DNA from 2 places in the Xanthobacter pollutisoli genome. Region 1 is predicted to be linked to the other one. Evidence: riboswitches for the same ligand, from Rfam matches in the RefSeq annotation. Region 1 holds a riboswitch; the other holds the start of a gene.

What was found. Region 1 has a riboswitch for glycine ahead of ABLE93_RS18160 (D-amino acid dehydrogenase). Riboswitches for the same ligand answer to the same signal wherever they lie in the genome.
Region 2: another riboswitch for glycine. It lies ahead of gcvT (glycine cleavage system aminomethyltransferase GcvT); the one in region 1 lies ahead of ABLE93_RS18160 (D-amino acid dehydrogenase).

The regions. Positions count from the first base shown of each region.
Region 1 is NZ_JBDZDP010000010.1:67,316-70,714, reverse strand. Features, by position in the region: gene ABLE93_RS18165 (M20 family metallopeptidase) at 1-178, shown strand, start outside; gene ABLE93_RS18160 (D-amino acid dehydrogenase) at 217-1,437, opposite strand; glycine riboswitch at 1,471-1,557, opposite strand; glycine riboswitch at 1,559-1,645, opposite strand; gene ABLE93_RS18155 (amidohydrolase family protein) at 1,726-2,721, opposite strand; gene ABLE93_RS18150 (amino acid ABC transporter substrate-binding protein) at 2,718-3,399, opposite strand, start outside.
Region 2 is NZ_JBDZDP010000007.1:130,748-134,146, reverse strand. Features, by position in the region: gene gcvH (glycine cleavage system protein GcvH) at 1-250, opposite strand, end outside; gene gcvT (glycine cleavage system aminomethyltransferase GcvT) at 253-1,413, opposite strand; glycine riboswitch at 1,604-1,703, opposite strand; gene rpmH (50S ribosomal protein L34) at 2,040-2,174, shown strand; gene rnpA (ribonuclease P protein component) at 2,203-2,802, shown strand; gene yidC (membrane protein insertase YidC) at 2,799-3,399, shown strand, end outside.

The DNA of each region.
Region 1 (3,399 bases):
CGCGTCCTTCTTCACCGATGCCTCGGTGCTCGCACGGCTGGCGCCCGTGCCGGTCGTCATCCTTGGCCCCGGCGAGCCAAGCCAGGCCCACGTCACCGACGAATGGTGCAGCGTCAGGGAGATCGAGACGGCGCAGCGGATCTACGGCCGCCTCATCCGCATGCATGCCGCCGCATGAGGCGAGGCGCCGGCGGTGTCTGCGCCGGCGCCAAGGGCTCAGGCCGACATCTCGCCGGCGATCATCTCCGCGGTGGCGCAGGAGAGCGTCCAGCCGAGATGACCGTGGCCGGTGTTGAAGTAGACGTTCCGCGCCCGCCGGCTCGCGCCCACGCGCGGCAGCATGCCGGGCAGCATGGGCCGCAGCCCGGCCCACACCGCCACGTCGCTGGTGTCGAGCTTGGGGAAATGGCGCCGCGTCCAGTTCACCAGCGGCGCGATGCGGTCGGCGCGCACGTCGCGATTGTAGCCGTTGAGCTCCGCCGTGCCGGCGATGCGGAAGCGGCCGTCGCCGAGCCGGCTGGTGACGATCTTCGCCGCGTCGTCCAGCAGGGCGACGCGCGGGGCATGGTCCACATCCTGCGGCTTCACCGCGACGGTGATGGAATAGCCCTTCACCGGATAGACGTTGAGCCGCTCGCCCACCAGCGCGGCGAGCCGGCGGCTGCCGACACCCGCGCAGATGACCACGCGGTCGCCTTCCAGCTCGCCCTTCACCTGGGCATCGTCCACGCTCTGCCACGCGACGACGCGGCCGCGCTCCGCATCGCGGATGGCCTGCACTTCGACGCCATGGACGAACCGGCCGCCCAGCCGCTCGCACGCCGCCGCGAGCCCGCGGGTGAAGCGGCAGATGTCGCCGGAGGCATCGCGCGGCGTGAAGAAGCCGCCATGGAAGGTGCCTTCGAGGCTCGGCTCGATGGCCTTGATCTCCTCAACCGTCACCGCCTCGCGCTCGAGGCCGCCGCGCTTGAGGAGGGTGTTGACCTCCGCCGCATGCGAAAAGCTCGCCTTGTCGCGATAGACGTGCATGAGCCCGCGCCGCTCCAGATCGAAGGCGATGTTCTCCCGCTCGGCGATCTCGAACAGGTGCCGCCGCGCCTCGATGGCGAGGCGCACCGTCTCGATGGTGTTCTCCTCATAGCGGCGGATCTGCCCGACGAATTCGCCGAGCCAGGACAGCTTGTGCCAGCTGGGCTTGGGGTTCAGCAGCAGGGGCGCGGAGCGGGTGAAGATCCAGCGGATGCCGTGGGCGACGTTGGACCACTGGTTCCACACCTCCGCATTGCTGGCGGACAGTTGGCCGCCGTTGGCGAAGGAGGTTTCAAGGGCGGCGTAGGGGTGCCGCTCCAGCACCGTCACCTCATGCCCGCGGCGCAGCAGGGCATAAGCGGTGGTGACGCCGGTGATGCCGGCGCCGATCACGATCACATGGCTCATTGTTCAAGGCTCTCTTCCGTGACAGTCCACGCCCCCTCTGTCACGGAACCTGAGAGCTTCTCCGCACGCGCGGATATCCCCTTCGGTGGATCAGGATGGGCCTGATCACTCTCCAGAGTGCCTTGATGGATCGGTCCTTTTGCCTGAGAGATTCCGGGGCGGTTGCTCCTTCGGCGGCGCTTGCGGCGCCCTCTCCCGAGCCATCTGAACGGCCCGGGCAGCATAGGCATGCGCCGAAGGAATTCAAGACAATTGATTTTTGTCCCGAAACTGTCTGATCGAACGACGTCAGACAGCGGCGGAGGGGGCGCGGATGCCCGACACCAGCCGCGCGCCGTTGGCGAGCACCATGCTGCGCACCTGCGGCCCCAGGAGATCGAGGGCCGCCAGCGCCTTCACGCCCTCCGCATCGCCGATCTCGAAGGGGAAGTCCGTGCCGAAGACCACCCGCTCCGCGCCGACGAGATCGACGAGATAGGCCAGTGCCTTGGGATGGGCAACGACGGTGTCGTAATAGAGATCACGCAAGTATTGCGACGGCGGCCGGCTGATGTGCGCGCGGCACGCCGGATTGGCCTCGTAGAGCGGGGCCTCATAGGCGAGGTCCAGACGGCCGGCGAGCATGGCCAGCGTGCCGCCGCCATGGGCCAGCACCAGCTTCAAGCCGGAATTGCGCTCCAGCACCCCGGCGAAGATCAGCCGCGCCACGCACAAGGCGGTTTCCGAGGGCCAGCCCACCAGCTGCAGCATGGTGAAGCTGCCGAAGGCAGGCCGCTCGACCCCGGTGGTGGGATGCATGAAGACGATGCAGTCCTGCCGCGCACATTCGGCCCACATGGGCGCGAAGGCGGGATCGTCGAGCGGACGCCCCGCCGCCGAGGTCGGCAGGGCGACGCCCACATGGCCCTCGTCCAGCCCGCGCCGGATCTCCGCGACACACCGCTCCGGCTCGGCGATGGGCGGAACGAGGAGCCCGCCGAGCCGGCCGCCGCCCTCGCCCACCGCCGCGAGGGTCTGGTCGTTCAGGCGACGGGCGAACGCGGCGTCCGCCGCCCATCCGGCGTGGGAGACCACGCGCGGCGGGGGCGAGACGAGCTGGAGGGCGATGTCGCGCCGTTCCAGGCTTTCGAGCCGCCCCGCCATATCGAACAGCAGCGGATCGAGGGGGCCGTAGCCGGCGAACCGGAAGCCTTCTGGGCATGTCTCCATGCCGAAGGCGCCCTCCCGCACGAGTTCGCTCAGGAAATCGCGCGAGAGGGCATGGGCGTGGACGTCGACGATCACTGGAACGGCTTGCGCGGATAGACCACGGGCGCCGCCGCGATGGCCGCCGGATAGACCGGGACGGCCTTGCCGCCCTGCACCTGCGCCACCACGGCCGAGGCCTTCACGTCGACGCCGGCGTCGTTGTACTTCACCGGTCCGAAGAAGGTGTCGGTGTCGAGCTGGAGCATGGCATCGCGCACCTTGACGGGATCGATGCTGCCGGCCTTCTCGATGGCGAGCTGGAGCGACAGGGCGCCCGCGGTGCCGGCGGCGGTGATGTAGGTGGGCACCTCGCCGTTGAACTGCTTCTTGAAGGTGTCCACGAAGGTCACGCTGTCGGCGACCACCGGGCCCTTGTAGGTGAGGGCCGGGTCCCAGATCTGCACGCCGAACAGATCCTCGGCCGCCGGCCCGAGGGCGTTCAGGAAGTCCGGAATGCCCACCGCGAAGGCGAAGCCGATGAGCTTGGGGTTCACCTTCAGCGTCTGCAGCGTCTTGACGAGCAGGATGGAGTCCTGGACGTAGCCGGTGAGGATCAGCACGTCAGGATTGCTCTCCTTCAGCGCCGTGGCGACGGAGGAGAGATCGGCCGAGCCCTTGGGATACTTGGTGGAATAGACCACCTTAAGGCCCTCGGCCTCCGCCTTCTTCTGCGCGGCGCCGGCGAACACGTTGGGGAAGAGATCGTCGGGGCCG
Region 2 (3,399 bases), on a different contig from region 1:
CGGGAGCGCCTTCCAGTTCGGAATTCACCTCCACCACCTCGCCGGAGACGGGGGCGTAGACCTCGCTCGCCGCCTTCACGCTCTCCACCACGGCGGCTTCCTTGCCGCGGGTGACGCCCTTGCCGATGTCGGGAAGCTCGACGAAGACCACGTCTCCGAGCTGGCCCTGGGCGTAGTCGGAGATGCCGATCACCGCCACGTCGCCCTCGATGCGGACGTACTCATGGTCCTTGGTGTAGCGCACGGTCATGGTCAGGCCCCGGTTTTCTGTTTGCGCGCATAGCGCGACGGCACGAAGGGAAGGGATGCGACGGTGGCCGGCAGGGCCTTACCGCGCACGAGGATGTCGAGGCGGGTACCGGGGGCGGCGAGCGCCGGCGGCACGTAGCCCATGGCGATGGGCGCCTGGAGCGTCGGGGCGAAGCCGCCCGAGGTGACGCGGCCGACCACTTCGCCGGCCGATGCGATCTCCGCGCCCTCGCGGGCCGGGGCGCGGCCGTCCAGCTTCAGGCCGACGCGCACCCGCGCCGGCCCCTCGGCCAGCTCCCGCTGGATGCGGGCGGCGCCGGGAAAGCCGCCGCCCTCGCGCCGCCGCTTCTGCATGGACCACACCAGTCCCGCCTCCACCGGGGAGGTGCCGAGATCGATGTCGTGCCCGTAGAGGCATAGGCCAGCCTCGAGGCGCAGGCTGTCACGGGCGCCGAGGCCAATGGCCTTCACCTCGGGCTCGGCGAGGAGCGCGGCCCACAACAAAGGGGCATCGCCTTCCGCCACCGAGATCTCGAACCCGTCCTCCCCGGTGTAGCCGGAGCGCGAGACTTCGACCGCGATGTTGCCGAAGGCGAGGGGCAAGGCGGTCATGAAGTCGAGGTCGGCCGCCGCGGGGCAATGGCGCGCCATTACTGTCGCGGCCTCCGGCCCCTGCAAGGCGAGGAGGGCGCGTTCGGGGCGCGTCACCAGGGCCACGGTGTCCGGCAGGTGGGCGGCGATGTGGGCGAAGTCCGCAGCCTTGCAGGCGGCGTTGACCACCAAAATGAGCGTGCCGTCGGCCGCGGGATCGGCCGGGCGGGTCACCATGAAGTCGTCGCGGATGCCACCGTCCTCGGCCAGGAGCTGGGAATAGCGCTGCTTGCCGGGGGCGAGATTGAGGAAGTCGGCGGGGGCGAGGGCTTCCAGCGCCAGGGCGGTGGTGGCGTGGTCCGGCCCCTTCAGCAGGGCCTGCCCCATGTGCGAGACATCGAACAGGCCGGCGTGGGTGCGGGTCCAGGCGTGCTCGGCGAGGATGCCGTCGGGATATTGCACCGGCATCTGATAGCCGGCGAACGGCACGATGCGCGCGCCGAGGGCGACATGGGCCGGATAAAGCGGGGTTTCGAGCAGCGGCTCGACGGGATCGACGGGGGACGAATCCACAAGGGGGCTCCGGACGTCAGCGCCAATTTCCGGACCGAGGGCAGGATTGCCCATGGGTCCGCGCGGCGCCCCCTCTGTCTGATGACCTGAGAGATTTCACCGCGCCTCGTGGAAGGGCACGGCTTACTCCTTCGGTGAACCCCGCCGCGCGCACCTGAAGCGTGCGCAGCGATGCTGCTTTCCAGAGGCTCGTCCCCCTGCGGCCCTTTTTGCCTGAGCGGTTCCGGGGCGGTTGCGCCTTCGGCGCCGGCTGCGCCCTGAAGGCCGCCGGTCTCTCCCGCAGGGATCGTCCGATGCGTTCAGGCCAGAAGCCGGAACGCGGGTGCAGCATAGGCATTCGCGAGGCGGCGTCAACGCGCCGTTCGTAAGGGGTATCGCGGTCGGGGCGAAGGCCCGCCGCTCGCCGCCCGCCATCCTTCGGATTGACGCGGACCCCGCCCGCCCCTATAAGCCCACCCGAACTCAGGCGGCTGCGGCGGCCGGAGCCCAGCCCTCATTACCGTATCGGTCCCGCCGGGATCGGCCGCGGGTGCCGGGCACCGGCGAAGGTCGCCGTCGCAGCCATGCTGCTGGGGTCCGTGTCCACGCGCGGGCTGCCAGATGCCACAGATATCCGGAGACGACCCGTGAAGCGCACCTATCAACCCAGCAAGCTCGTGCGCAAGCGCCGCCACGGCTTCCGTGCGCGCATGGCGACCCGCAACGGCCGCAAGATCATCGCCGCCCGCCGCACGCACGGCCGCAAGCGCCTGTCCGCCTGAGGGGTGGACATTCGCGGAGCTGCCCATCGTGGATCGTCTCCGCAAGCGTCGTGACTTTCTCGCCGCGGCCAAGGCCGAGCGCGCCGGCGTATCGAGCGTGCTGATGCAGGGCCGCGACCGTGGCGATGACGGGCCGGTGCGCGTCGGTTTCACCGTGACCAAGAAGACCGGCAACGCCGTGATCCGCAACCGCATTCGCCGCCGCCTGCGCGAGGCGGTGCGCCGCGTGCTGCCCGAGGCTGGCCGGGCCGGCTTCGATTATGTGCTCGTGGCGCGCGAGGCCGCCCTGCGCACCCCGTTCGACGGGCTCGTCACGGAGATCGAGCGCGCGGTCCGCAAGCTCCATACGCCGCGTTCCGCGAAGGACGTGTCCCGCGGTGAGAAGGACGGCTCGCGCCGGCGCGACCGGCGGCCGTCGCAGGGCGCGGCCACCGTTCCGGGCGCCACCTCCAATTCGGCCTCGCCCGGTGCGATCGCGCCTGCCGCAGGGCGACCCCTTGCAGGGCCGCCCGCCGCCGATACATCTACGCCCGACCCGATCCCGACCGCGCGTGCGCCGGTGGACCGGTCCGGTTCGCCGATCCTTCGAAATTCAGCCGACGCCGCCGACGGAGACCCTCCGGCATGAGTGACAACCGCAACATGTTCATCGCCATTGGCTTGTCCATGGCGATCCTCATCGGCTGGCAGTTCTTCTTCGGCATCCCGCAGGCTGAGAAGCAGCGGCAGCAGGCCGAGCAGCAGCGCATCGCCCAGCAGGCGCAGCAGCAGACCGCGCCGGCTGCGCCCGGCACTGACGGCGCTGTGCCGACCCCCGGCGCCGGCCCGGCCGGCGTGCCGCAGGGCGCAAGCCCCGTGGCCGGCCGTCCCATGACGCGCGAGCAGGCGCTGGCCGCCACCCCCCGCGTCGCCATCCAGACCGCGCGGCTGAAGGGTTCCATCGCCCTGCGCGGCGCTCGCGTCGACGATCTGCTGCTCACCGAATATCACGAGACCGTGGACCCCAAGAGCCCGAACATCGTGCTCCTGTCGCCCTCCGGCGCGCCCAATCCGTTCTATGCGGAGTTCGGCTGGACCTCGGCTGCCGGCGCCTCCGTGGCCGTGCCCGGCCCCGACACCCTGTGGACCGCGGCACCCGGCGCCGCGCTGACCGAGAAGACCCCCCTGGTCCTGACCTGGGACAATGGCGGGGGACTGACCTTCCGGCGCACCCTCACCATCGACG